Regions from separate parts of the Virgibacillus salexigens genome, predicted to be linked through region 1. Evidence: riboswitches for the same ligand, from Rfam matches in the RefSeq annotation. Region 1 holds a riboswitch; each other region holds the start of a gene.
What was found. A riboswitch is a leader RNA that binds a small molecule or an ion and turns the genes downstream of it on or off. The one in region 1 is predicted to bind S-adenosylmethionine.
Positions count from the first base shown of each region.

Region 2: linked by a shared signal. The riboswitch ahead of ssuE (NADPH-dependent FMN reductase) and the one ahead of BN990_RS00770 (phosphoadenylyl-sulfate reductase) in region 1 are both predicted to bind S-adenosylmethionine.
Region 3: linked by a shared signal. The riboswitch ahead of BN990_RS02350 (PLP-dependent aspartate aminotransferase family protein) and the one ahead of BN990_RS00770 (phosphoadenylyl-sulfate reductase) in region 1 are both predicted to bind S-adenosylmethionine.
Region 4: linked by a shared signal. The riboswitch ahead of BN990_RS05025 (carboxymuconolactone decarboxylase family protein) and the one ahead of BN990_RS00770 (phosphoadenylyl-sulfate reductase) in region 1 are both predicted to bind S-adenosylmethionine.

Region 1 is NZ_CCDP010000001.1:159,141-166,849, forward strand. It holds gene BN990_RS00755 (TetR family transcriptional regulator) at 1-532, shown strand, start outside; gene BN990_RS00760 (DMT family transporter) at 646-984, shown strand; gene BN990_RS00765 (DMT family transporter) at 984-1,298, shown strand; SAM riboswitch class I at 1,442-1,552, shown strand; gene BN990_RS00770 (phosphoadenylyl-sulfate reductase) at 1,643-2,380, shown strand; gene BN990_RS00775 (assimilatory sulfite reductase (NADPH) flavoprotein subunit) at 2,498-4,330, shown strand; gene cysI (assimilatory sulfite reductase (NADPH) hemoprotein subunit) at 4,347-6,074, shown strand; gene cobA (uroporphyrinogen-III C-methyltransferase) at 6,089-6,865, shown strand; gene BN990_RS00790 (sirohydrochlorin chelatase) at 6,879-7,610, shown strand; gene BN990_RS00795 (NAD(P)-binding protein) at 7,637-7,709, shown strand, end outside.
Region 2 is NZ_CCDP010000002.1:44,424-52,132, reverse strand. It holds gene BN990_RS13085 (hypothetical protein) at 1-543, shown strand, start outside; gene BN990_RS13080 (multicopper oxidase family protein) at 563-2,074, opposite strand; SAM riboswitch class I at 2,233-2,336, shown strand; gene ssuE (NADPH-dependent FMN reductase) at 2,418-2,969, shown strand; gene BN990_RS13070 (class I SAM-dependent methyltransferase) at 3,075-3,851, shown strand; gene BN990_RS13065 (glycosyltransferase family 2 protein) at 3,867-4,934, opposite strand; gene BN990_RS13060 (NTTRR-F1 domain) at 5,029-5,556, opposite strand; gene BN990_RS13055 (glycosyltransferase family protein) at 5,664-6,656, opposite strand; gene BN990_RS13050 (nucleotide sugar dehydrogenase) at 6,685-7,709, opposite strand, start outside.
Region 3 is NZ_CCDP010000001.1:486,394-494,102, reverse strand. It holds gene megL (methionine gamma-lyase) at 1-555, opposite strand, end outside; gene BN990_RS02365 (SMI1/KNR4 family protein) at 660-1,154, opposite strand; gene BN990_RS02360 (HNH endonuclease signature motif containing protein) at 1,241-2,287, opposite strand; gene rarD (EamA family transporter RarD) at 2,544-3,449, shown strand; SAM riboswitch class I at 3,527-3,648, shown strand; gene BN990_RS02350 (PLP-dependent aspartate aminotransferase family protein) at 3,741-5,489, shown strand; gene BN990_RS02345 (SGNH/GDSL hydrolase family protein) at 5,808-6,716, shown strand; gene BN990_RS02340 (YpmS family protein) at 6,719-7,336, shown strand; gene BN990_RS02335 (hypothetical protein) at 7,420-7,709, opposite strand, start outside.
Region 4 is NZ_CCDP010000001.1:1,116,319-1,124,027, forward strand. It holds gene BN990_RS05015 (proline dehydrogenase family protein) at 1-422, shown strand, start outside; gene BN990_RS05020 (ornithine cyclodeaminase family protein) at 527-1,510, shown strand; SAM riboswitch class I at 1,625-1,728, shown strand; gene BN990_RS05025 (carboxymuconolactone decarboxylase family protein) at 1,892-2,545, shown strand; gene BN990_RS05030 (LLM class flavin-dependent oxidoreductase) at 2,668-4,035, shown strand; gene BN990_RS05035 (sodium:solute symporter family protein) at 4,085-5,584, shown strand; gene BN990_RS05040 (BCCT family transporter) at 6,212-7,709, shown strand, end outside.

The DNA of each region.
Region 1 (7,709 bases):
TTTTAGTGAAAAAGGTATTGAAAAAACCAAAGTATCAGATATTGTTAAGGGGGCAGGTATTGCTCAGGGAACATTTTATTTATACTTCCCATCGAAATTAGCCGTAATGCCTTCTATTGCGGAAGTAATGGTAGAACGAATCGTAGAAGAGATGCACAAGCAAGTAAATAATGAATGCAGCTTCTTGGATCAGCTTGCCCAGGTGGTTGATGTTGTTTTTGCTATTACAAAGGAATATCGGGAGGTATTTGCCTTAATATTTGCTGGATTGGCGTCTAGTGAGTATTTAAGTCAATGGGAAAAAATATACGAACCGTATTATGCATGGATGCGTGAATTTCTAGAACAACCAAAAGCTATAGCTGTTCTTCGTCCCTCTCTCGATTTGGAGGCAACAGCAAAGCTGTTGATCGGATTAATTGAATCAGCGGCTGAACAATCTTATTTGTATGATCACCAGGATGAGCAAGCAGCTAAAAGCAAGCAGGATGAAGTATTAACATTTGCAACACATGCATTATGTAACCAATGACTTGGAGTTGTCCAAGTTTTATTGTTTAAAAATGACTGATAGTCATTCATTTTTTTGGGAAGATTATGAAATTGTGATGAAAATAACAATGAGATGTTTTATGAGGTGGAAAAATGAATAAATCATGGATTTATGTCGTGTTAACTAGTGTATTTGAATTAATTTGGATTTATGGATTTAATACTGCCACCGACTGGTGGCATTGGGCGCTAATCATTGCTGCAATTTTTATGGATCTTCACTTCTTATCGAAAGCATGTGAAGGGATACCTACTGGAACCGTATATGCTATCTTTGCTGCGGCAGGAACAGTTGGTACGGCGCTCATGGATGTGTATATTTTTGGCGGAAGCTTAAACATGGGGAAAATCATATTTATGATCGTTCTCGTAGCAGGTGTGGTTGGTCTTAAACTCTCCGATCAACCAAGTAAACAGGAGGTGCATTCGTAATGGGATGGTTATTCATAGCATGCGCTGCTCTATTTGAAATGATAGGTGTATTGGGTTTGCGATTATATAGCCAGGATAAGACGGTTAGAAATGGCTTGCTCTATTTGGGAGGATTGGGTGCTTCGTTTGTATTTCTTTATGCGTCTTTTTCTTATTTACTAGTTAGTGTGGCTTATTCTGTATTTATCGGAATAGGAACGGCTGGAGCAGTGATCATGAATATGGTGTTCTTTGGAGAATCAACGAATAAATATCGGATTGCAAGCCTTATTGCCATTATCACCGGTGTTACTGGATTAAAAGCACTATCTTAAAAAATAATTGTCACAAGAAGCTTCATTTTATTGTATATATATTAAAAGTCTAAATTTTAATTTGTTTTTGAAATAAGCATTGACTTTTTCTGGTAAAGGATTTAATATATCTAACAATAATAACAATCAGTACAAATAAACATTTCTTATCAAGAGAAGTGGAGGGAAAAGGCCCAATGAAACTTCGGCAACAGGTTATTGATGGCTAACACTGTGCTAATTCCTACAGACAATATGCGTCTGATAGATAAGAAGAGTGGCAAATAAATGGTATTTTAACTCTTCTTATCGCTAGGTAAGAAGAGTTTTTGTTCAATCTAGTGTTTTGGAAGGAGGAATGGAAGGTGACTAGTGAAATCCTTTCTTATCATGATTTTACCGTTGATCCTTTTAAAGATTTTCATCCAGAAGATGAAGCAAAAGGGGCATCAACCATTTTAAAGTGGGCGTATGAGACGTATGGCGATTCTATTGTGTACGCTTGTAGCTTTGGTGCTGAAGGTATGGTGTTAATTGATTTAATTTCCAAAGTGAAGCAAGATGCGGAAATTGTTTTTTTAGACACCGGGCTGCATTTTCAGGAAACGTACGACTTAATTGATGAGGTGAAAGCAACGTATCCTCAGCTGCGAATTCGGCTAAAGAAACCAGATTTGACTGTAGAGGAGCAGGCAGCAAAACATGGATCTGCTTTATGGAAAAGAGAACCTGATCAATGCTGCTTCATTCGAAAGATAAAGCCACTTGAGGAAGCATTAAGTAATGTACCTGCTTGGATATCTGGGTTAAGAAGAGATCAGTCACCAAGTCGCAGCAATACAGACTTTGTAAATAAAGATGAACGGTTTCAATCGATTAAAGTATGTCCACTCATTCACTGGTCATGGGATGATGTATGGAATTATATACGCGAATACAAATTGCCATACAATGAATTACATGATCAGAACTATCCAAGTATTGGTTGTATTCCTTGCACCAATCAAGTGATAGATTCTGATGACCTTCGTGCTGGTCGCTGGACGGGGTTAAATAAGACGGAATGTGGACTTCATACAACTGGAAATAATCAACGCTTATGATGGAAGTAATGACACATCTTTTTTATTTCATTTAATTCCGAGTAAATTAATTGGTATACTTTGTAATAAATGATTTATGCATGTCGAAATTATAGAAAAGCCTGTGAGGTGGATGAATTGCCGCTTGATGTAACGAATAGCCCTTTTAACCAAGAGCAAACAGAACAATTAAACAGATTACTACCAATGCTAACAGATCAACAAAAAATGTGGTTGAGTGGATACCTTTCAGCTGTGCAATCCACGGCATCTATTCAAGATGCTAATAGGACAACACAAGGACAGACAGCAACAACTGGAGGTGCTACAGCACGATCTGTAACGATCTTATATGGATCAGAAACAGGTACAGCACAATCGTTAGCAGAAACAATGACACAGAAGTTAGAAGCAACCAATTTAGATGTCACATGTAGTGCAATGGATGACTTTAAACCAAATAAGTTAAAGAAAGTAGAAGATTTATTAATTATTACCGCAACTCATGGAGAGGGAGATCCACCGGATAATGCGGTGGTCTTCCACGAGTTCCTTCATAGTCGAAAAGCACCAAAATTAGCAGATTTGCGTTTTGCAGTTCTTTCGTTAGGTGACGAATCTTACGAGTTTTTCTGTCAAACAGGGAAAGACTTTGATGCAAGATTAGAGGAATTAGGCGGAGAAAGGCTATATGAGCGAATCGATTGTGACTTAGATTTTGATGAACCGGCGGCTGAATGGATGGCAGGTGTGCTTGGAGAACTGCGAAAATCAATGGATCAAGCTAGCGAAGCAGAGCTTTCTGGCCAACAAACGGCAGGAACAATCGTCTCGGAGCAGCCGGTTTTCTCCAGGACAAATCCATTCCTTGCAGAGGTCGTTGACAATATTAACCTTAGTGGTCGCGGTTCAAACAAGCAGACACGTCATCTGGAATTATCATTAGAAGGTTCAAACTTTACATTTAAACCCGGGGATAGTTTAGGTATCTTTCCTAAGAACAATCCTGTACTAGTAGATGAGCTCATTCAGGCACTGCAATGGAATCCTGATGAGACGGTTTCTGTCAATAAACAAGGAGATATACGGTCTTTACGGGAAGCGCTTATCTCTAATTTTGAAATCAGTATCCTGACAAAACCATTAGTAGAGAAAGCAGCATCGATCTTTCACAATGAGGAACTAAGTGAACTGATAACCCCGGATAGAAAGGACCAATTAAAAACGTATATTGACTGCAGAGATATGTTGGATTTGGTGCAGGACTATCCGCCGGATGGGCTGGAGCCAGAATCATTTGTCAAAATACTACGTAAAATCCCAGCAAGGCTTTACTCGATAGCGAGTAGTTATGATGCAAATCCTGATGAAGTCCACCTTACGATTGGGAAAGTACGTTTTTCAGCTCATGGCCGCGAACGCTTTGGGGTTTGTTCCACACAAGTGGCAGATCGAATTGAAATTGGTGAGAAATTACCTGTATATATTCATCAAAACCCTAACTTTCAATTCCCTGAAGATCCAGAAACACCAGTGATTATGATTGGCCCGGGCACAGGGGTTGCCCCATTCCGTTCTTACTTAGAAGAACTAGAAGAAACAGAAGCTGAACGCAAGACATGGTTATTCTTCGGTGAACAGCATTTTTCTTCGGATTTTCTCTACCAAGTGGATTGGCAAAAGTGGTTGAATTCAGGTGTACTTTCAAAAATGGATGTAGCCTTCTCCCGTGATACCGAAGAAAAGGTATATGTCCAACATCGCATGTTGGAAAAAAGCAAAGAATTGTATGACTGGGTGAAGCAAGGTGCAGCAATCTATGTCTGTGGTGATGAGAAACATATGGCGAAAGATGTAAATGAAACGATTGCCACTATTTTGCAACAAGAAGGCGATATGACACCAGATGAGGTAGAATCGTATCTCAATCAAATGCGTCAGGAGAAACGCTACCAGAGAGATGTCTATTAACGAAAGGAGTTTCTATATGGGTAAAGGGAACGACTCAATTAAGCAAGTACCATTGGATGATATGGAGCGCATCAAAAAAAATAGTAATTACCTTCGAGGAACGATTACAGAAGGCTTGGCAGATCCAATTACAGGTGCCATTTCTGATGATGATAATAAACTATTAAAATTTCATGGTAGCTATCAGCAAGATGATCGTGATTTCCGAGATGAACGGAGACGTAAAAAATTGGAACCAGCGTATCAATTTATGCTACGCGTGCGGGTCCCTGGTGGTGTTACAACAGCGGAGCAATGGCTGGTCATGGACGAATTAGCACATAAATATGCGAATGGAACGATTCGTTTGACGACAAGGCAAGCTTATCAACTACATGGCATTCTGAAACGGAATTTAAAGAATACAATCAGTAGTATTAATGATACATTGATGGACTCCATAGCTGCTTGTGGGGATGTTAATCGAAATGTAATGTGTAATACGAATCCTTATCAATCGGATGTTCATGCGGAAGTAGTTGCATGGGCACAGAACATTAGTGATCATCTTACCCCTCGAACGGGAGCATACCACGAAATTTGGTTAGATAAAGAGAAGGTAGTTGATTCTAGAGAAGAAGCGGAGATGGAACCAATTTATGGAACAACCTATCTTCCTAGAAAATTTAAAATTGGAATTGCTGTACCTCCTTCTAACGACGTTGATGTATTTTCACAAGACCTAGGATTTATTGCGGTAAAGGAAGCAGATAAGCTGCTTGGTTTCAATGTAACGGTTGGCGGTGGTATGGGAATGACACATGGAAACACCGATACCTATCCACAGTTAGGAAGAATCATCGGTTTTTGTGCACCAGAAGCTGCCGTGGATGTAGCCGAAAAGATTGTTACGATACAGCGCGATTATGGAAATCGTTCGAATCGAAAAAATGCTAGATTTAAATACACCATCGATAAACGAGGAATCGATTGGTTAAAGCAAGAACTGAATGAACGTTTAGGCTGGGAATTAGAAGCAGCAAAAGACTACGTGTTTAAGCATAATGGAGACAGTTATGGATGGATTAAAGGAAAGTCGAATTGGCATTTCACGTTATTTATTCAAAATGGTCGCGTAAAAGATACCGATGATTACCAATTAATGACGGGATTAAGGGAAATAGCTAAAGTTCATACTGGAGATTTTCGCCTTACTCCAAATCAGAATCTAACGATTGCAAATGTAACAGACGAAAAGAAACAAGATATCGATCATTTAATAAGACAATATAAGCTTACAGATGGTGGTCAGTATAGTGGCTTACGACGTAATTCGATGGCCTGTGTCGCATTACCAACTTGTGCATTAGCAATGGCAGAGTCGGAAAGGTATCTCCCTTCCCTACTGGAAAAGATAGAAAATCTTCTCGATGAAGCTGGATTAAGAGAGGAAGAAATCGTGATAAGAATGTCTGGTTGCCCGAATGGGTGCTCCAGACCCGCATTAGCAGAAATTGCTTTTATTGGCAAAGCCCCAGGTAAATACAATATGTATCTAGGTGGGAGTTTTACAGGGGATCGCTTAAGTAAATTATACCGTGAAAACATCGGAGAGCATGAAATTCTAGAAACACTGCAGCCGATTATTAATGCCTATGCCAAGGAACGTACAGAAAAGGAACACTTCGGCGACTATGTTATTCGTGCTGGCTATGTTGAAGCTGTGTATTCTGGACTTAATTTCCATAAGGAAAAAGATGAATAGAGGGAGTGTAGTCAATGGGGAAAGTATACCTTGTAGGAGCAGGTCCAGGGGATCCAGAGCTAATTACTGTAAAAGGAGCAAGGATGATCGAGCAAGCGGATGTCATTCTTTACGATCGGTTAGTAAACGAACAATTATTAGCATATGCTTCGCCACATGCAAAACGAATCTATTGCGGGAAGCGCCCGGACCATCATTCATTGAAGCAGGAGCAAATTAATCAATTACTATGTTCGTTTGCTAGTGAAGGGAAGACCGTAACGAGGCTTAAAGGTGGCGATCCATTCATATTTGGCAGAGGTGGTGAGGAGGCGCTGGCTTTACAACAACATCATATCCCATTTGAGATTGTACCAGGTATTACTTCTGGTTCAGCTGCCCCATCATATGCAGGTATTCCTTTAACGCATCGAAAAATAAGTTCTTCCGTTGCATTTGTATCAGGAGTAACAAAACAGGATGAAGATATCGATACGTATTGGAGAAATCTAGCAAAAGGTGTGGATACATTATGTATCTATATGGGCGTTAAGAATCTACCGGTGATCTGTCATCAACTGATTCGTCATGGTAAAGACAAAGATACACCAATCGCTCTCGTGCACTATGGGACAACACAAGCACAGCAAACGGTAACGGGTACATTAGAAACCATTGTATCTAAAGCAGAAGGTATAAAAAATCCATCCATGATAATTATTGGTGAGGTCGTCCGTTTACGTGATCAGCTTCAATGGTTTGAATGGCTTGCCGATGAGAATATTCCGTCACCGGTTGCAATTAGTGGTTAAGGAGGAAAAGCGAATGCAGGGCGTGCTTTATGTAAGTCATGGAAGTCGTTACGCCACTACCAAGTCAGAGGTGAATCAGTTTATTGCAGATGTGAAAGTGGAAATCCCTATTCATCTACAGGAAATCTGCTATTTAGAGCTTGCTGATCCAGATATCCACCAGGGAATTAATAATCTCGTCTTACAAGGAGCCACAGCAATTGCAGTTATACCAGTGCTCTTACTACGTGCCGGTCATTATTATCAAGATATTCCAGAAATTATTAATCAACAAAAAGCAATGTATCCCCATGTATCATTTTCTTATGGGCAGCCTTTAGGCGTACAGAATCGACTAACTTCCATTCTAGCAGAACGTATCAAGGAGACGAATAGACCAATAGATCCCAATGCTAAGGTGTTCGTGGTTGGTAGAGGAAGCAGTAATCCGCAAACGAAGAAAGATATGGAGGCAATTGCTGATAGGTTACAAGCTTTTATTGGTGTTGATCAAGTAGAAGCTTGTTATTTAGCAGCATGTGATCCTTCCTTTGAAACCATGCTGGAGAAAGCTGTCGCAGGGGAATCTGCACAGATCATCATTGTTCCTTATATATGGTTTACAGGTTTTCTCACACGATTTATGAACGAGAAAGTAGCAGAGTTAGATAATCATGGAAAAGAAATTTTATTATGCAAACACCTTGGTGCACACGTGGCGATGAAGCAAGCATTAAGGGACCGGGTAATCGAGGCAGTATCATAAAAAAGGATGTGACAAAGGTGTCGCATATGCCGTTAATGGTTGATGTAGGTGGAAAAAGTATCGTGATAATTGGTGGAGGAAATGTCGCAGAGCGACGTG
Region 2 (7,709 bases), on a different contig from region 1:
GTCAATGATGATCGTGATTATGTTGATAATCCACAAGCTCCTGATACACGCTCACTCAATGAGATTGGTGACCAATTTGAAGACGAAGATGGGAATATTACGCTTGAAGCAATCACAGATTATCAAAAGATGCATAGCATAGGGCCTATTCAAATGAGTATTCGTGATGTAAAGGTCGTGAATTTTTCTCCAGCAATGCATTTAGTTGATTACTTTCATGGTTTTACACATAACGAGGAAAATTTTAACTATATTAAAATGTACGTAACAATTGAAAATACGTCTGATCAAATGGTTAATTTTGCACCTGTATCGATATTGGAAACAGAAGCAGGAGAGAAAAAAGATTTTGAAGATGATTTTTACTTACAAAATCTTTATGGAGATCTCTCCGCTGGTCAGAAAAAAACAGGAGAACTCGCTTTTATTTTAGAAGAGACAAATATAGAACAAATTGGAACTATATCCTTAATCACCAGCGATGTCTTTGATAAGGAAAATCAATCCATTGAACAAGGAAAAGAAATTACAATTGAATTTTAGTAACGCGGTCACCTACTAGTTAGTCTCGCTTTTGTATTAAAAAAGGACGCATCATATCGTAATCTTCATGTTCCAAGATATGACAATGCCAAACGAACTTTCCAGCATAGGGGGAAAAAGTTGCGATTAGTCTTGTAATCTGTGCCGAAGGGGCAGCTATTGTGTCTTTCCAACCTCTTTCATTAGGTTTTGGTTTGACGGCTGATCCGGTATACACGATGCTTCCATCTTGATTGAATTTCTCCAGGTTAAAGGGGGTACGATCTAGAACCTGGAATTGAACAAGATGTAAGTGAATCGGGTGTGTAAAGCCTGTCACATTAATGATAGACCAAATTTCAGTAGAGCCAAGTTTCGGTGTTTCTGAGATCGGATCATCCCAGTATTTATTGTCCAATAATAATAAAGGCCTACCAAAATCATCACTCGCACCTACCAGTTTTAAATTTCGTATGGCTGATATAGGCTTATCTTTAAGGGAGGGGATAGATGATAAGTGCTTTGGAATGATTGTCGAATCTTTTCCCTTTAGAGGCAAGCGAACATTAAACTGCATAATATCCCCTGTCTCATCTTCGGGAGTGTTGATAGAACCGAGGTCATTTCTTAAAATTAATGATTTTCCTTGGTATTTCCTAAAATCAATAATTACGTCAATTCGTTCTGCTGGTTCCATTGTGATGCTTCTTGCTACAACGGTTTTTGAGAGGAGCCCGCCATCTGAACCAATTTGATACATTGGGTCTCCAGATTCAAGAGATAACGTATAGGTGCGTGTGTTGGAGGCATTAAGGATTCGGAACCGATATTTTCTTGGTTCTACATTCAGATATGGCCAAATTTTTCCATTCACTAGAATCTTGTCACCAGTAAATGCTGGTAAGATGGAAGGAATCGGTAAGTTAGCAGGTGGATTTTCCGGTCCCACCGGATAAAATAGCGATCCATCATTATTAATGGTCTTATCCATTAAAATAAGCGGGATTTCATATTCATCTTTAGGGATATTTAATCTTTTTTCTTGCTTGCCTCGGATAATATACATGCCGGCAAGACCAGCATAGACATTCAGCCTCGTTATCCCCATGGCGTGGTCATGATACCAAAGAGTGGCAGCACGTTGTTTGTTGGGATAGGAATATACTTGATGGAGAAATTCTGGACCAACCTCCTTGAAATTTCTGGAAAACCAAGCTTCTGGATATCCATCATTCTCCGGTTTTGTCACACTCCCATGTACATGCGTAACTGTTCGAACTTCAGGATGGTTAGCGATATGGTGAATTGATTTGTCCACTGGAAGTAAATGATTATCGGGCAAATGGTTTTCCCATTTTATATGGAGTTCTTCTCCTTCATTTACTTCAATAGTAGGACCAGGAAATTGGTTATTGTATCCCCAAAGCCGTGTTGGTTTTAAGTCCCTGTGTAGCTTTTGTCTAAACTCCTCCATACGCATTTCTAAATAGGAACCTTGTTTTTTTATCGTTTGCATTATTGGTAGCTCATCTATAAATTTTTTCAATTTCATTTCATTACCTCCTCAAAACTAGGTAGTAATACAGTAGATGAAACTTATCTCTATAAGGGTTGGGCGATTATCCTAAAATAATGAAAGGGCGAGAAGAAGTTACATTTCCCTCTTGATTTATCAGATTAATTGGAATACAATATAGTAACAAATGAATCATCTTATCAAGAGAAGCTGAGGGAACTGGCCCGAAGAAGCTTCAGCAACCTCTGTTTACTCAGAAAGGTGCTAAATCCAGCGAGTGTATCTTGGTAGATAAGAGCGGAACGAATATAATTGTAAGAGCCCTCTTTTTCCTATCAGAATGAGAGGGCTATTTCATTATCATAAAGGAGAGATCAACATGAATGAAATTGCTATCTTGTCGGGAAGTCCTTCCAGTCCTTCTCGTTCAGATCAAGTATTAAATTATCTTGGGAGTATATTGAATCAGAATGGTTTTTCGATTACTTCTATCTCTGTAAAAGATGTTCCTTATGAAGATTTATTTACTGGGAATTTTAATAGTCAAGCCATTACCTCCATAGCTCAAACCCTTGAATCCGCAAAAGGAGTCATTGTAGGTTCTCCGGTTTATAAAGGAGCATATTCAGGAGTGTTGAAAGCTTTACTGGATGTTCTTCCGCAAGATGTTCTTAAACATACGCCTGTTTTACCTGTCATGACTGGAGGAAGTATGTCGCATTTGCTAGCTATTGAATATGCTTTAAAACCAGTATTAGCGACATTAAAAGGTCATAATTTAAAAGGGCTGTATTTTTTAGATAGCCAAATCGATAAATTTGCGGACGTTCCTATTATCGAAGAAGCTTCATTGGAAAGAGCTTCAAAACAAGTGCACTATTTTATAGAACTTATTCAAAACCATCAAGGTGTAGTTCATTCATCTTCATAAGTGGTGAAATGATGATTTGATTTATTTATCCCTTTCCATTATTAATCGCTATTATATTTATTTTAATTAATAAGCTATACTTTATGGAAAAGGGAGGTAGTCGAAATGTCGATGAATTTTCATGATGATAACATGAAAATGACATACGCCAGCAGAGAAGCAGATCCGTCTTGGCTTCAAATTGTGAAGGACATTATAACTCCAACAAGTGTCATTTATGCTGCAGATATTGGATGTGGTGGTGGTATTTATACGAAGGCTTTATATGAATTAGGAATTAACAACGTTATTGGGATTGATTATTCAGAAGCGATGCTGGCAGGTGCTAAAGAGAATTGCAAGCAGTATCCGATGATTCATTTAAGAAAAGGGCATGCATATCAAACGCATTTACCAGATAAAAGTGTCGATTTCGTACTCGAACGGGCACTTATCCATCATTTAGATGATCTATTTGCTTGCTTTACAGAAGCTTCTCGTATCTTAATGGATGATGGCGTCTTGCTTGTACAAGATCGTACATTAGATGATTGCCTGAAAAAGGGAACGCATCAGCATATAAGAGGCTGGATTTTTGAGATGTTTCCTCAGCTAAAGAAAGTGGAAGAGAGACGTCGTATTTCTAGCGTGGATGTGAAAAAGGCATTATTTGATGCAGGCTTTAACCATATTACTGAAACAAAATTGATGGAAACACGGAAGATGTATTCATCAAAACAGGAACTGTTAACAGACATTCAGCAAAAGAATGGTCGTTCAATTTTACATTATTTAAATAATCATGAAATGGATCGCTTGCTTCTGTCTTTAGACAAAAAAATTGTAAGTATGAGGCCAATAATCGAAAAAGATTATTGGACCATTTGGAAAGCACAAAAGTAATCGGCTATGTTTGTTTTATTTTCCCTTTAGCAAAGTCTGGTGAAAGCGTAATAGTTCATCGTTTGGCCGATATTCCATAGCCTTATTATTATGATGGGCAGCAAGGTCGAATGCTTGTAGATTATAATAACAAATACACAGTTGTTGATGTGGGTACCAAGTGGAATATGCCGGGTAAGAAAAACCCCAAGAACTTTTAGGTTGTACCACACGTAATGCTAGTTCATACCAAAAGATAGCTAACAGAAATTCTCGTTTCTTCTGAAATAAAAGGCCAATTCGACTGCAGGCTTCTGATCGAGCTGTTTTTGAAAAACGAAAAGATTGAAATAAAGATTCTAGTGCAAGCTCAGCTTCATTTAAATAATAAAAACAGTCCGCACGAAAAATACAGGCAAATATTTTTTCTTCAATCCAGCCATATTTCATATTTATTCCATTTGTATACGCTTCTATCGCTTGTTGATAAAAACCATTTTCACGTAATTCATTGCCATAATAAAAGTAGTCTCGTTCCGTAAAGCTTCTGCTCTTACAAATCATTGCTTCATAGATATGGAGGTTCCGACCATAGGCATGTGCATTCTTTTTATGTGAAACTGCAATATCCGAATGAAAAATTTTTCCTCGTACTTGAAGATAATTATGGCAATCGCCAAACCATTGGTATTGCTTCCTCCGTTTTACTAACCGATTTCTTCGATATTGTAACGTAACGTTTTCGTATTCATCTATTCCAGCTAGATATATCATCGATACGGCATCAAATTCCGGATTTAAATGCTTCTTTAAATGAAATAATTTTTCTTGTTCCATTTTGTCTATAACGTCATCTGCATCTAGATAAAAGATATAATCTTTCGTAGCATACGAAAATGATTGATTCCTTGCTTCACTGAAATTATCGGTCCACTCAAAATGGAAGACGCGATCCGTGTATTTTTTCGCAATTGCAACCGTATGATCATTAGATCCTGTATCTACAATATTAATTTCATCAACAAGATGGGAGATCGAATCAAGACAGCGTTCAAGCACGTGCTCTTCATTCTTTACAATCATACAAAGACTGATGGTAACCATTATCTTCTTCCTTTCATATGGTGTAGCAAGAAGTTTATTATAAAAAAGAAGATACTCTGTAGGGGGAGCATCTTCTTTGATTGTAACGATGGAATTAATATCCGGTTGTACCTTCTGGGCCAGTTGGACCTGGGATATCCGGGTTGCTATCAAAATCTAATAATGCCACATCATCAACCAATATGCTAGAAGATAAAAAGTTACCTGATTGTTTGCTTATTTGAACAATTGCTTGTGTTGCTGTTTCGGGTACGATATCTGTTGTGTGATAAATTTCTGTCCAATTACTAGATACAGCATTTGGCAAATCGCCTTGGCTGATTTCTACGAATAATCCATTCGTAATAACAGCATTATTTTCATCTAGAAAATCAACAACTAACGTGACGCGAGGATTACTTAAAAAACGGGTACTAGACAACGATGCAAGCAGTTGGAAGTTTTGTCCCGGAGCAACTGGAACGGTTTGGCTAATGCTTGCTGGAGAAGTACCTCCACCCAATTTAGCAGATGCATTTCCGGTGTGAGAATAGAACTGAGTAATTGTACTATTCATTATATCCCAGGACTGAAAATCACCGGTTTCAAATCCCCCATTAAGCAATAAATTATTAACAGTCAATCGTGTTCCTCCTCTGATAGATTAAATTTTTATTCCCTATACGTTATGCAAATAATTAAACCTTGTTCAGGCACTAGCGCCAGATAACAAGTACATTTTATAGAATTTTAATAGGTTATAATCTCTTGTATCGCTTTTAAAAATTGCTTTGCACGCTCTTCGTTTGTGTGATGTGAATGAATAAACGTATAGCCATTCTCAGTAATTCGCTGTCTCTCTTGGTCATTTTCTAGATAGTACGCTGTTTTTTCTTCGATATTTTCAACGGTACATGCTACAAAGTTTTCACCATCTTTAAATCCTAAATCAATAATATCTTTGTTGGACTCAGCTAGTAATAGACTTTTACATGCTGGTGCTTCAAAGAACTTCAGGACGGCAACACCACCAGTCTCGTTCCTACTACCGCATGTGAAAAAGATTTTCGAACGGTTCAGTTCTTTGGCGTATTTTTCATTGACAATCAGTTGATCAGATTGTTTTACGCGATGCCCTGGATGGGGGTGGAGCACAAAACTAGGTTTATCACGCATTTTTTGAAATACAGCATCTCGAAAGGCATAGCGTCCTTCTGGAGGGATTTTCTTAGGGAGCGTATAGTTGCCTTTGTTGGACTCATCCATGTAAACTAATCCCATTAATAATGCGTCAATATCCTTTTTTAGTCCCCAATCTTTCATAATTTCTGGATTTATCGCCCATGGCAGCCATCTGAATTTACCTCGGTAGTGTGGGAATACGTTGAGAAAGGGATGCTTCGTGGCAGAGAATATGAGATCGATTTCGACCGCTTCGAAGTATTTCATCCGTTCCTCAGGTTTCCAATGTAAGTCAATGACAAAACAGCCTTTCGGAATCGTGGTCTGGTCTAAACCTTCAATATTTGGGGCTAAACCATAGTTCCATGCAATATCATAATGAAAAATAAAGTCAGGCGTAACGTCTAACTTTGACATAATATCATTGATATGGCCATCCGTATGCCAATAGTATACATCTGCAAACTGTTCCAGTGCCTTCACTGTGTCGATCTTTGGCTTATGCTTTGCATAAACCCAAAACGGTTTAATTAACACAAGTATTTTTAATTTTTGATTCATTTGAAAGACTCCTTTCCTGTTATTTTGATTAAAGCTTCCAATAGATCCCTTGATTAGCAACCGATGCAGGGAGGACACCTTTGATATCCATCATAATACTTCCCTTATTTGTAAGTTTGCTAAAGTCTAGTGTGTGAAATAAGGCGTGGGGTACACTGAAGATAATTACATCGGCTGGAGTTAATTGGTTTAATGGAAGGAGGTCCATATCATAATTATTTTTGAATACAACTGGATCAGCTAATGGGTCACATACTTGTATATGAAATTCAAGTGCTAGTAATTGATCAAGGATAGCTAGTGATTTGGAATTTCTCGTATCAGTAATGTTTTCTTTAAAAGTGATACCTAATAGAATGACGTTCAAATCCTTCAAATTAAATTTATGTTTCACTACTATCTGAAGCAGCGATTGAACGATATAATCAGGCATTCCCTCATTCACTGTACGGGCATTTGATAGAAACGTGGGATGATAGCCATGTTGCTTTGATTGATAAATAAGATAGTATGGATCAATACCAATACAGTGACCACCAACTAAACCAGGAGTATAAGGATTAAAATTCCATTTTGTTTTAGCTGCTTTAATTACTTCACTTGTTTCAATTCCAAGTTTTCCAAAGATAATAGATAATTCATTCATATAGGCAATATTGATATCACGTTGCGTGTTTTCAACAATTTTAGCTGCTTCAGCAACTTTGATACTAGAAGCTTTATAAACAGAAGCATCTAAAATACTGGCATACAAATCATATATTCGATTACACACGTGTTTCGTCTGACCAGCGACTACTTTATTGTTTGTTTCAAACGTGTGCTTATCATCACCTGGATTTATTCGTTCGGGGGAATAGCCTACAAAAAAATCTATTCCTGACCGCAGACCAGATTCTTTCTCTAGTATAGGAACACAGATATCTTCAGTTGTGCCTGGATAGACGGTAGATTCATAGATAATTGTTGTATCCTTCGCTAAATGTTTACCGATTAACCTCGAGGCACTCTCAATAAAAGTCAGATCTGGTTCATCGTTCCATGTGATGGGTG
Region 3 (7,709 bases), 330 kb from region 1:
GTTATCGACAACCACGGGAATATTATATGCCTTAGCAACTTTTACAACTGTACGTAAGTTAATTAACTTCATCGTTGGATTAATTGGCGTCTCAATATAAATACAACTTGTCTCTGGCTTTATTTGAGCTTTGATTGCTAGTTCATTCTCCATTTGTGAAAAATCATGTTGAATATTGTATTTCTCCTTAAGCATGCTTAATAAACCATACGTACATCCATAGAGACCGGAAGAACATAAGATATGATCATTCGCTTTGGTTAAAGCAATTAAAACCGAAGATACTGCGGCCATTCCAGAAGCGAATGCCAGCCCTCGCTCGCCATTTTCTAATGCAGCGATACGTTCCTCTAATAATTGGACTGTTGGATTTGCAATTCGGGAATAGATAAATCCCTCTTCATCTCCAGCAAAACGTCGTTCACCTTGTTCCGCAGTGTCAAATGTAAACGTAGATGTTTGAAATAGAGGTGCTGTTAAGCTTCCTAACATATCCTTTGAGTCATACCCACCGTGAATTACCTTTGTCTCTAATTGCTTATCTGTGCTTTTCATCGTCATCCCCCTATCTAATTCTTGTAAACTGTTTACCTACTATCCATCATATTCGAAGGACAACATGAATGAAAGCGTTTTCTAGAAAGTTCTGTAAGAAGATATTATTTCTCCCAAAATTTAGAACCCTTGGTAACGATAAATTGGTAGAGCCAATAACTAAAATTCATTTGCAAATCTTTGGTATCCGATTCAATACTAGAATCCCACCAAAGCAGGTAGTGATCATCCTTCGTTTTTTTAACATCAATAAGTAAATATTCGCCATTCCAGTCGCCAATCGGATAGCAATTCTCAGGAAACAATCCTGCCCTTTTCGTTTTACTAACGTTAATTAAACGATATAATTCAAATTGCCCTCCATACCATGGTTCAAACAGGGTCGCCCCATTATGTAAAGATAAGAAATAGAGGTAATCTGACGGTAATGTTATTTCCTCAAACTGCTCCACTTGATTTATTTCTTCTTTCGAAATTGGTTCATTGAATTGAAAATGCATTTTAACTGGTTGGCCATTTGAATTCGGAACGAGTAATATATTATCCTTTAACGCTTGCTTTAAATTAGAAATGGTTCGATATATTAGGCCCTCATTCATTTCAAACCCTCCTTTTTAGACAACTTGGATTCTGGGTTAAAAAGACCATTTATGTAGATTAACATAAATGGTCTTTTTCTTTTTGTCTAATAATTTGTCCACCAAGGCGTCACATTTTGTGAATGAAACTCCCTTTTCAGTGGAATTAAGTTATTAAAATAATTTGATCCTCCATATTCTCTCGGAATGATGTGATGTATATCATAATCTTTCCAAGCGAAGTCAGGGTCTTTTTTTGTAGGGTCACCATATCTATCAATATATTCTGCAATGTATTCTCCTCTTAATTCATTGTTCCATGGTACGCGATCTTCCGGAGGAACCTGACTCATCGTCGTCGTATCCGGTGTAAACATTACCTTATCAGAATATGGATCAGCGTATAATAATTGGGTAGTAAAGTCGCCGCCATGGCATTGACCAGGCACGTTTACTTCCCTAGGATCGAAATACCTGCATGGATATTCAAATGCTTTTTTATTCGCTAAAATAGGACCCACTGTTTCTGTTACGCTGTCTTGATCAGTTAAAAACTCCACATTTAAGTTCGTTTCTATTTCATAAAACTTTGTTTTTTCAACAGGCGTGAACGCAAATTCATATTCATATTCGTCAAACATTTCAAGGTAGTTCCAGTCTGCCTCCACATTGGCAAAATCCTCTGTGAAAGAACCTGTTTTATTATTCGAAGTATTAACATCTATATCCCCTTCGATACTCAAAGGACCAATTGGCCCATCCGTATCTGTTAACATTAAAAATGTTTGTACATGACCTTGTCCTGGGTAACTGTTATTTTGGCGCTCTGGAGGGATGAATACGATACCATGCGCGATAGTTGCTCCTTCTAAACGAATTCGTTGATTCGTTATCGGCTTCTCTTCATGAAGAGTAACAGATTTCTTATCCCTATCAACCTGAATATAGTCCTGATCAATATGAACAGTCATTCCATTAATTTCGACTTTTCCTTCTTTTCCTTCTGCAGTTACATCTTTTATTGCTTCTGTTACTTTTCCATTCAATTCGTTAGATGGTTTGACAACCTCTTCAGCGGCTAATACATTTTCAATATGCAAAGGAGTAAGCAACAGTACAAATGCGAAAATCGAAATAGACAATTTTCGTTTCATTTTTTACCTCCTACAATATTGTTTGCCGGCATATATTTATCTTATCACTTGAATTTTCAGAAATAAATAGGAAATTTGTAATTTTTTGTTATTTTGTAACAGATAAATGCTCCTATGGTAGTGAGAATGAAGTAATAGATATTTCCAACTATTGCTACAGTAAAAATCTTCGCGAGAGCATTGTTATTGCTTTTTTCCATAAGTAATTCTAAACTTGCTTACTATATAGATAACATTCTTGGAAAGAAGGGAACATATGAATACAAAACAGGATAAGTCTGGGATGATTTATACTGCTGGAGCCTACATCCTCTGGGGGTTCTTGCCGATTTACTGGAAACTCTTGGACGATGTATCTCCAGGAGAAACGTTGGCTCATCGCATTCTATGGTCATTTATTTTTATGTTTTTAATCGTTTTATTTATGAGACGATGGCCGGACTTTATTCATGAGTGGAAACAATTGCTACACAATAAAAAGAAATTATTCGGAATATCTTTAGCGACTATTGTTATTAGCATTAATTGGCTTACATTTATTTGGGCTGTAAATAGCAATCATGTTGTTCAAGCTAGCTTAGGATATTATATTAATCCGCTTATTAGTATTTTACTTGGTATTATTGTGTTAAAGGAATCTTTCAGTTCACGTCAGGTTCTCTCTATTATACTAGCAGCTATAGGAGTCATTTATTTAACATTTAGCTATGGAGTATTCCCTTGGGTATCATTGTTACTTGCAGTTAGTTTTGGACTCTATGGGTTGCTCAAAAAAAAGGTGGATATTGGTCCCATGATTGGGTTAACGATAGAAACAATGCTTATCGTACCAATTGCTGTTTTATATTTGGTGTTACTTCCGAATAACACTTTTCAATTTGTTTCATTCCTTTCAACTACGAATCTATTATTAATGGGTGCAGGAATTATGACTGCTGTACCTTTATTACTTTTTGCTAATGGTGCGAAACGAATATCCCTAGCAATGGTTGGCTTTTTGCAGTATATTGCACCAACGCTTATGTTATTTTTAGGTGTATTTTTATATAATGAAACATTTACTTCCGCACATCTGATTGCTTTCTTATTTATCTGGATTGCTTTAATCAACTTTATGTTGGCTAGTTATCAACGACCGATTAGAAGAAATGCGAAAATCTAAGATAGAAATTTCTCAAAACGAGTTGACAAGTAGAAGCGAATGCTTATATAATATTCAGTAATTTACTAATAAAACATCTCTTATCAAGAGTGGTGGAGGGAATAGGCCCTGTGAAGCCCGGCAACCTGGAAGTGATTCAAAAGATTACTCTTTCGGTGCTAAATCCTACAGATCAAATCTGTGATCTGGAAGATAAGAGGAGGAACGGATAAACCCAAGCCCTCTTCTTAAGAAGAGGGCTTTTTCATTCTTCCTCTTCCTCCAGACCCAAATTTCAAGGAGGATTATTACATGGTAAAATTTAATCAACAAAATCCAGAAACAATATTATTGCATGGCGGGCAGGTGCCTGACCCTAGCACTGGTTCTAGAGCAGTACCAATCTATCAAACAACTTCTTATGTGTTCCGAGATACCGAACATGCGCAAAACCTGTTTGGTTTAACAGAACCTGGTAACATCTATACACGAATAGGAAACCCCACTGTAGATGCATTCGAACAGCGAATTGCAGCACTTGAAGATGGTGTCGCAGCTGTAGCCACTGCTTCCGGGATGGCAGCCATTACCTTTGCAATACTTAATGTTGCTAGTGCAGGTGACGAAATTGTAGCAGATAGTAATCTTTATGGAGGGACCTATAACTTATTTGCAAATACGCTTCCTCGATATGGCATAACCGTAAAATTTGTTGATGGCACAAATAAATCTGAAGTTGAAGCTGCCATTACAGAAAGGACAAAGGCTGTATTTGGAGAAATCATTACCAATCCAAGCTTACAGGTGTTTGATATAGAAGAAGTGGCCGGAATTGCACATGCAAATGATATTCCATTAATCATTGATAATACGTTTGCACCATATATTGCTAAACCCTTAGCTTGGGGTGCAGATATTGTAGTTCACTCTGCAACGAAGTGGATTGGAGGTCACGGAACCGCAATTGGTGGTGTAGTTGTTGATGGCGGGAGGTTTAATTGGAATAACTCAAAATTCCCTGGTTTCATCGAACCAGATGAAAGCTACAATGGACTTAAGTTTGTTGATGTTGGTCCCGCTGCATTCGCAACCAAGTTAAGAGTGCAATTACTACGCGATATAGGGGCGTGCATTAGTCCGCAGAACGCATTTTTATTGCTACAAGGATTAGAAACATTACATTTGCGGATTAGTCAGCACAATAAGAATGCGAAAGAGATTGCAGCTTTTTTAGAAGACCACCCTTCCATTGAATGGGTAAATTATCCGGGATTAGAAAAACACCCTTCCTATAGATTGACGAAAAAATATTTTAGCGAGGGAGCCGGATCAATTATTACCTTTGGTATCAAAGGTGGGCGGGAAGCTGGAAGAAAACTGATTGATTCCATTGAATTGTGGTCTCATGTAGCTAATGTAGGGGATGCAAAATCATTAATAATCCACCCTGCATCAACTACCCATCAACAGTTAACTGCTGAAGAATTAAAGGATAGTGGTGTCACAGAAGAGACGATCCGATTATCCATTGGTTTAGAGTCGATTCATGATTTACTCGCTACTTTAGATCAGGCAATCGCCACAGCCACTGGTCAAGAAGCAAGCCTTGTCACTAAGGAGGCAGATGCAATAAATTGGTTATTATCTTCCCCGTTTGAACGAACAGATGGTGACATACGCAAAAAGACAATTGCGGTGTATGGATTGGAGCAAGCTAATCAAGAGAAGTTAAATCAAATAAAACAGTTACAATCGCTTGGTTTTGAATTAATTGGGATTGGCTCATCTCATTCATTAGAATTTTCTACTTATACTGACTTAACCAAAGCACCCGACATAGATGCTGTTTGGTTTTTGACCAGTGATCTTCCATCTGATGTGCTAGAACAATTTATCAATAAACAAGGGAAAATTCTGTGGATTGAACACCCAAGTAAAAAGGATGAAATATTAGAATACGCAATTGCTGCCGGAATTGCAGTCGTCACGAATAAAAACCCATTCAATGAACTAGAAGCAATTCGAAATCCGAACAGTCAATCAGAGGCCATTCAAGTATGATCAAATGAAATCCCAAAAGCATGGAAGCACAGGAACTTAACAATTCGATTTCAATTTAAGAAATCAGGTTTACTTTTCTATTGATTTGGAAAAATTATAAATAACCTTCCCTTACCGATCGCCTTATACCAGAAGGCGATCTTTATTTTTTGTGATACAGAAAACAGGGAATCAAGAAATATATTTGTTAGGATCATCTTCCTTTTTCATAGATCAAGTTATGATCTACATATATATAGGAAATACTTTCGAATATATTAATAGCAGAGACAATTTTAGAAATACACGAATATCATAACAGCATAGGTGTGGGTAAACATGAAGAAAAATGTGTATTATTTAGGAGCGATCTGTTTGCTTCTTCTAGGTATTACGCTTATTTTTATCGTAACCAGTCAATCTAAAGCAAAGCTTGATCATGTTACTATACCTGAAGAAAAAGAAGATGAGCAACAGAAACAACCGGATACCTCCTTACAGAATGATGAACAGACAAATAAAGAAACGACAAACGAAGACCAGCAGCACTTTTCCGAAATGGTAGTAAATGCAGTAGAGGAAACGATCAATTATTTTTCAAATAAAACACATATCACAGCTATTGGAGATTCTCTGACACAGGGCGTTGGTGACACAACGCAAACAGGTGGTTATCTTGGCGTACTAGATCGTGCAATAAATCAGGATGAGGAGCTTGTGTCAATTGATAATTATGGCATTCGAGGTAATCGTTCCGATCAATTATTAAAACGATTGGATAACCCAGATATCGTTTCCTCAATAAAAGATTCGAATATTGTACTAATTACGATTGGTGCGAATGATATTATGCAAGTGCTAAAGGATAATATTACGAATCTAAAACTAGAAGATTTTGTAAAAGAACGGGCAGATTACGAGCAACGATTACGAAATATCTTTGCTAAGATACATGATATAAACCCTCGAACTGAAATTTATTTATTAGGGTTTTACAATCCATTTGGTAAGTATTTCAAAGATATTAAAGAACTCGGACTTATCGTTAAGAATTGGAATGATACTGGGGAAAAAATTGCAGCTGAACAATCAAATGGATCCTTTATACCAACAATTGACTTATTTAATAACACCAATGAAGATTTATTCGCTGAAGATAATTTCCATCCAAATAATCTAGGATACAAGCGAATGGCCCAGCGTGTTTTAGATTTTATAACGAATGAAGATAAGAAAGAGGATGAATAGAAATGCCTGAACGAAGCGAGAGGAGAAAAGGAAAATGGAAGCGTTGGTTTATCGCCCTCCTTTCATTTAATATTTTTATCGTTATTGTATTATTAGCGCTTATTTTTTGGCCTGTTTCCAGTGCTGATTACCCTGAGCAAACGAATGAGCAGACAGATGATAGCTCCGAATTTATCGTACGTACAACGAAAGAAAACTTAAATGAATTGGTGAATGCGTATATTGATCAAGTTTTAAATGATACCAACCACCATTACCGGATTGAACTTGGGGAGGATGTACATTTAATTGGGGAATTGCCTGTATTTTCTTCCACTGTTCCTTTATCTGTTCATTTGGAACCATTTGTCCAAGAAAATGGAGATATTATTCTTGAGCAAAAATCAATATCAATTGGCTTATTAGAATTACCTAACCAGAAAATCATGGAGTATATTGATAAATATCTTCCGATGCCCGAATGGGTAACTGTTAATCCTGAAGATGAAGCCATTTATGTTGCTGTAACGGATATGGAATTAAAAAGTAACTTCCAAGTTGCGGTTGAGCACATTGACTTAGAGGCTAATAACTTAGCATTTAAATTCCGTGTACCCTATCAAACATTAGGAATTGAATAATAAGAATAAAAAAGCTTCGTCATCGTTGAAAACATCATCTCCCTTACAGGAGATGATTATGATGACGAAGTTTTTTTATGGATTTAACGAATAACAAATTGCTTTACTTTCGATGATATTATAAATAAAAATGATTGCTTCTGTTGCTTCATGCTATGCACACCTTGTTCAGACACTTGTTCAACCGCTGGATAGTTCTTTAATAGCCCCTCATACACTAGTTCCATTCCCGTATGATCTCTAATATCTGCAGGAGTAACAAAACAAGTCGGCTTATTTGGTTTAAAAGATGGTACATCCTTTAATACTGTTGCAACAAATTGTGAACAAAACAACGCACATTTTCGATTTATTTCAATTTGTAATAAGATAC
Region 4 (7,709 bases), 960 kb from region 1:
GCGTGGAAGAGGACTTAGACGCATTAGATAGCTACAACCCTTATCTTCGCTTAGTTAAAGGTGCTTATAAAGAGTCCGAAAAAGTGGCATTTCCAAATAAACAGGATGTCGATGATAACTATAAAAAAATTATAAAAAAGAACTTATTGAATGAGAATTACACAGCTGTTGCAACGCATGATGACAGTATTATTGCTTATACCAAAGAACTGGAAAAAGCGCATGATATTCCTCGTGACCAATTCGAGTTTCAAATGCTTTATGGAATTCGTATTGAATTACAAGAACGATTAGTCGACGAAGGATATAAAGTACGTGTATATATGCCGTATGGAGATGACTGGTTTGGTTATAATATGCGTCGTTTGGCCGAACGTCCAGCTAACGTTGCCTTTGTATTAAAAGGAATCTTTAAAAAATAGTCGGTTTATAATGTGCAAGATGCGATTTGAGAAAGGTTTTATGCCGATATTCTCATAACTGCGCTTGCACTTTTCTATTACATATACATGAAAGGAAGAAAGCTATGTTAATTCTTTCAGAGCAAGAAATTAAGGATCATTATTTTATGAACGATGCAATCTATGATGTAAAGCAAGGGTTAATTTCTAAAAAGAAAGGGCAAATTACTAATCCGCATCGGACAGTCATTGACATACCGGCGCATCAAGCTTCGAGTCTATATATGCCAAGTGCAGACTTATCACAGGAAATTGCCTCCGTGAAATTAGTCAGTATTTTTCCTGAGAATCCGAAACAAGGAAAGCCAACTACTCAAGGTGCATTAGTATTAACCGACGCTAGTAATGGGGAACATATTTGTATGATGAGTGCATCATTTTTAACTCGTTTACGTACAGGAGCACTGAGCGGGATCGGGACAGAAAAATTAGCTAGAACGGATGCACAAACATTGGGAGTGATTGGAACGGGGGCCATGGCCTTTGAACAAGTCCTAGGTGTTTTGGAAGTTCGTGATATCCAAGAATTAATCCTATTTAATCGGACGATCGAAAAGGCGTACACATTCAAAGAAGCATTAATGACCTGGGGGATTACGATTCCAATCAAAGTAGTGGATTCACCGAAGCAAGTCATGCAAGTGTCCGATATTATTGCTTGTAGTACAAGGTCGGATAATCCGGTATTCGATGGAAATGATCTACGACCTGGTATGCATATAAATGGGGTTGGTTCGTATTTGCCTAGCATGAGAGAAGTAGATCTAAAAACCATTCAGACAGTTGATAAGATTATTGTGGATGATTTAGCCAGTATAAAAGAAGAAGCTGGTGAGTTAATTTATGCGAATCAAGAAAGTGATTGGCAATTTTCTCACATCCACGCAGAGTTAAGTGATGTTGGTGGTGGAGATCGATTATTGCGAGAAACAGATCAAGAAATTACTTTTTTTAAATCCGTTGGAGCTGCCTATTTTGATCTTGTCGTAGCTAAAGGAATTTATGTAAAAGCGAAATCGCTAGGAATAGGTCAAAAGATAGAATTGTAGTCTCTTAACCAACAATTAAAAAGATCTTATCGGAAAAATGTAAAAAATCATACTTGACACATTTTTCGGTATTCGGTATTATTGTGTACAATTCTTACTAATTAAATTGAATATTCCTTATCTAGAGTCGGGGGAGGAATCTGGTCCAGTGATCCCGCAGCAACCGTTACATATAACAAGGTGCTAATTCCAGCAAGCATTTGCTTGAAAGATGAGAGAATGTAGGCGATACAGCAACCTCTTCTCATCGGAAGGGGTTTTTTCATTGGTCATTATAGAAACCGTATATCCTCTTCCATTAATCCAACTAAATGAATGGGAAAAGTTATATTTAATTAGTGAAATGATTTATTTATTAAAGGAGCGATAACATTGAGTAATATAACGGAGAGTTTGTATAAAAAATCTTATTTCTCACGGATTCAAGAGCTTAGAGAATATGCCCCAGAAACATGTAATACTTTTTTTGCTTTTAATGATCAGGCCTTAGCTGAAGGAGAGTTGCAGGCAAAGCTAAAAGAATTAATTGCCGTTGCTGTAGCACATATTACAGGATGCCCATACTGCATTGAATTACATGTAGGCAATGTGAAGAAACAAAAAGCAACAAAAGAAGAGGTAACTGAAGCTATCTTTGTTGCAGCAGCATTAAAGGCAGGATCAGCAGCAGCCCATGGAGTTAATGCATTGAATGCGTATGACGGGGAAGGAACTGATAATTTGTATCAGGCGTCTTATTTTAACCGATTAAAGGAATTTGCAGCATTAAATGGGGCTACATTTGACGCATTTCTTGATTTTGATAAACAAGCAATCCAAACGAATTACCTGACTGAGAAAGAAAAGGAACTAATTGCAGTGGCATCAGCACATACCACAGGCTGTGCATATTGTATTGACCTTCATACGAAAAATGCAAAACATGCGGGGGCAAACCGCCATGAAATTGCTGAAGCAATCTTCGTAGCTGTAGCTTTGAAAGCAGGGTCTGCTTTGGCACATAGTGTAAATGCACTTAATGCCTATGACGACTAAACCGTCTCCTAGGTTAGCACGGGGGCACCGAATCCTCATGAGTTACCATCAATCAGGGGAGGATGAAAATCACCAGAGTGGTAAAGATTTAATTTAGGATAACGCATAAGGGAGAGTTGGATATGGCTAAACAAATTCACTTTAACGGATTTATTCAGAATTCACCTTCTCCACATTCGACAGGCTTGTGGAAGCATGAAAAGGATGAAGGAGTTAAACATAATACACTTACCTACTGGATGGACATTGCTAAATTGCTAGAGAGAGGGAAATTTGATTCTCTATTTATTGCCGATGTATTAGGAACTTACAGCGTTTATAACAATAGTCATCAGGCTGCAACGGAGCATGCAGTACAGCTTCCAGCTCATGATCCACTAATTCCAATAGCAGCTATGGCTGCTGTAACAGAACATCTAGGATTTGCACCGACGATATCAGCAACATATGCACAACCGTATTCACTAGCTCGTCAGCTTTCTACGCTTGATCACTTAACAAATGGAAGGGTGGCTTGGAATGTCGTCACCTCTTATTTAGAAAGTGAAGCTGTAAACTTGGGACTTACTAGTAGACTGCCAAAAGAATTGCGTTATGATCGAGCAGATGAATTTTTGGAAGTTGTGTACAAACTTTGGGAACAAAGCTGGGAAGCAAATGCCGTTGTTTATAATCGCGAGAATGATCGTTTTGCTGACCCAGAAAAAGTACATTTAATTAATCATGAAGGAAGATTCTTTCAAGTACCTGGCCCGCATTTAGTAGAGCCCTCTCCACAGCGAACACCTGTCATTTTTCAGGCTGGTGCTTCTCCAAAAGGAAGAGATTTTGCAGCTAAACATGCGGAGGGAGTCTTTACCAAAAATCATTCCTTGGATGCATTAAAGAATTATACAGCCGATATCCGAAATCGGACAGTAAAGCAAGGGCGTAATCGAGAAGATGTACGAATCTTTCCAATGATTCTACCAATTATTGGTTCGACAGAAGAAGAAGCGTATCAAAAATATGAAGGATTAAAAGAACAGGTCAGTTACGAGGGGACAGCTGCTTTATTATCTGGTCATACAGGAATTGATTTCTCAAGTTATGACCCAGATCAATATATAGAAGATATGGAAACAGAAGCAGTACAGGGTAATTTAGATATGTACACTAAGGACCCAAATAAAAAGTGGACACTACGTGAAGCAGTGAAGAATCATGGACTTGGGAATGGGACGGTGAAATTCATTGGTACTGCCGAACAAATAGCCGATAAAATTGAAGAATGGGCTACCGTTGGCGATGCAGATGGGTTTAATATTGCCCAGTCCTATTCACCAGGGACATTCCAGGAATTTGTTGATTACGTTATACCGGAACTGCAACAGCGTGGCATCTATCGTACAGAATATGAGGGGAAGACACTAAGAGAGAATATGTTTGGTAAAGGACGTAGACATGTACCGGACAATCACCCAGCTAGAAAAGCTCAAACAACAGTTTAGAACTGTGCGAATGAATTAAATAAAGCACCGTGAGAAAGGAGGGACAGAGATGAGTACAGTTACGATCTATACATGGATCGGTTTTACTATTTTTTTAGTTGTGATGTTTTTGCTTGGCTTGGTCAGTTCAAAAAAAACCAAGAATGTGAGGGATTTTGCGATTGGTGGGGGGAATCTTGGTCCTTATGTGCTTGGTCTGTCCTTCACAGCAACTTATTTAAGTGCCGCTACGTTTCTCGGTTATCCAGGCTGGTCGCATGACTGGGGATTATCTAACCTTTGGCTGTTTTTGGCAATGATTGGTGGTGGCCCAATTGGTGTAATTATGGTAGCGAAAAGAGTAAGGAAGTTAAATAATGGACAAAAATCACTGTCACTTCCTGATTGGCTCGGTGATTTTTATAAGAGTGATATATTACGAGTAGGTACGGGGATTATATTATTATTTAATGTATTTTATATTGCTGGGCAATTCGTCGCAGGTGCCCGTATATTTGAATATTTATTACATATCCCTTATACCACAGGTTTAATTGTAATTGCAGCTATTGTTATTCTGTATGTCTTCGCTGGAGGGGCATTTGCTGATATTTACACGGACGCTGTTCAAGCAGTGATGATGGGAATTGGCGGTCTATTTATATTTGTATCGGGGATCGTTATTTTTTGGGAAGGCAGTATAACAGCAACATTTAGTGGAATTACGTCGAATTTAGCAAATCAAAATGAAAATTTGGTGCGTATTTTTAACCCAGAATCGACGCATTTTTATTCAATTGGTGTTGTGGTAGGTGCCATCGTGATTCAGTGGGCATTCGCTTCTGCCCCTCATTTGTTTAATAAAGTGTTAGGGTTGAAGAATGAGAAAGATCTAGGAAAGATGATTGTCACGTACATTGTGGCTAGTATATTTTCACTTGTTGTTTTATTTGGTGGCATCTATAGTCGTGCTGCATTAGGGGATACGGTAGTTAGCGCGGATGTAGCATTAATGGAATATATTGTCTGGGCATTTCCGGCTATTATTGTGGCTATATTTGGTGTTGTTATACTGGCAGCTGCAATGTCTACAACGGATGGTCTATTTGTTTCCATTTCAACGGTGTTTGCCAATGATATTTTTCTAAAAGTATTAGTAAAACGAGGAATAATTAAAGTAGATAACCAAAAGGCAGAGCGAATTGCTCTCATTATTAGTCGTGTAACTGTTCCAATTATAGGGTTAGTTGCCTTTCTAATTGTAGTAAGACCTCCTGCTTATATGGGTGATGTCATGTGGATTGGTATTTCTGGTGTAGCTGCAGGAACTTTAGGACCAATCTTACATGCTATTTATGGAAAAAGAAAAGCGCCAGCACGAGCAGCTGAAATTTCTATGGCTGTTGGTGTGTTATCCTATCTCATTCTGTATTTTGGAGGAATTATTCCAAGTACCATGTCAGCAGGAGCAGTAGCAACTTTCATTGGGATATTCACAATTATCATTACTGCACCATTTTTAAATCGTCACACCTATTCTTATAATCAAGCAGAGAAAACAAGTGTGTAACTTTCGTATTAGTATTACTAAGGCATAAAGCATGTGAAGAGGTGTTAATATGTTTGTAAATCCTATGCTTTCCGTCTGGTTATATGGATTTATCGTTTTCCAAGTTGTAATTGGCATTTTGCTATGGAAAGGTTATTTTAAAAATAGATAGGTAACGAATTAAAGGTAAAAAAAGCTATCGAATTATTCGATAGCTTTTTCAGGAGGAAAAAGCAATAAAGGAAAATGCTAAAAGTCTGCGCTATTCGGGTGCTTAAATACTAGAAACGGATGGAATGAAACAAGTCTTAATAGCTTGGATTTCTCTTTCAATAGGTATTTTTTGCTATTTTTTGTTTACAAGTGTATACGCATTATCGTATTCATAAGGGAGATTAGGTCACTCTATTTAATGATCAAATGATTCAACAATATGTTGACTTTATGGTAAATGGATCAATGGACAAATAACACTAATCCCCCCCAGGGCTAGTTATTATTATCTAGGGGGTTTTTTAATTTTAAAACGAATTTTTCAATCCATTTAGGAGCGGTTGATATATTTTATTATTATGTTAATATGAACGTGTTCATATAAAAAACGCGTTCATAAAATGTATAAATAAGGGGAGGTATGTAAAAAACGTTATGAGAGTAAAAGTAGATCAAATTATTTTTTGGCCATCTTTATTGGTAGTTATAGTTGCAACCTTATTCTTAGTTATTTTTAAAGAATCCGCTGGTCCAGTAGTGGAAAGCCTCATGACTGATATTACACACCGTTTAGATTGGGCGTTTGAGTTCTTAACGATCGGTTTATTTATTATTTTGGCATGGTTGATGTTGGGTAAATATGGAAGAGTGAAACTAGGGGATATAGATGATAAACCCGAGTTTTCTCGGTTTAGCTGGGGAGGTATGCTTTTTTGTGCAAGTATGGGTACCAGTATCATGTTTTGGTCGATTGTCGAACCACTTTATTATTATACGGGTCCTCCATTTGGCATCGAAGGCGAATCCACTACTGCTGCTGAATATGCAGTCAGCTATGGGCTATTTCACTGGGGTATTTCTGCATGGGCACTATACGCATTGCCAGCCGTCGTAATGGCTTATAGCTTCTATGTAAGAAAAGAGCGTTCGCTTCGTATCAGTGCGGCTTGCCGAGGTGTGCTTGGAAAGCATGCAGATGGAATTATCGGAAAAATTATTGATATATTAGTAATTTGGAGCATGATTGGCGGGTTAGGAACATCGCTAGGCCTTGGTGTCCCAATGGTATCTGCAGTAATCGGAAATCTAATTGGGATAGAGCCATCATTAGGCTTAAATATTGTTATTATTTTGATTTGGACCGTTATTTTTAGCTCAAGTGCTTATTTTGGATTATATAAGGGGATACGTAAATTAAGTGATTGGAATGTCTATTTAGCATTGGGGTTGGCGATATTTGTGATTATTGTTGGGCCAACATTATTTATTCTATCCTATTTCACAAACAGTCTTGGTTTAATGTTGGATAATTTTATGAGAATGAGTCTGTATACGGATCCAATAGAAAAAGGAGGATTTCCTCAAGCGTGGACGGTCTTTTATTGGGCATGGTTTGCAGCGACAGCCTCGTTCATTGGAATTTTTGTGGCTCGTATTTCCAAAGGAAGAACCATTCGTGAGTTAGTATTTAATGTGCTCATGTGGGGTGCATTAGGAAGTTGGCTTTATTTCGGCGTTTTTGGTGGTTACACGATGGATCTTCAATTAACTGGAAAAGTAGATTTAGTTCCTATTTTAGAACAGAGTGAGCCAGCTGTTATTGTAGCGGTCTTAAACTCACTCCCTATGCCTATCGTTGTTTCCATTTTCTTTGTTGTTTTAGGTTTTATTTTCTTAGCAACTTCGCTCGATTCTGCAAGCTATGTCATTGCTAGTGTTGCAACAAAAGAATTGTACAGTAATGCTGAGCCAGCACGTTGGCATCGATTATTATGGGGAATACTACTATCAGCATTAGCAATTAGTTTAACCATTGCAGGTGGGCTTAGTGTCGTACAAACATCATCTGTTTTAGTCTCTGTTCCGATTTTAATCATGTATATTCTATTGTCTATATCTTTGGTAAGATGGTTGAGACAGAATGAAGATCAAC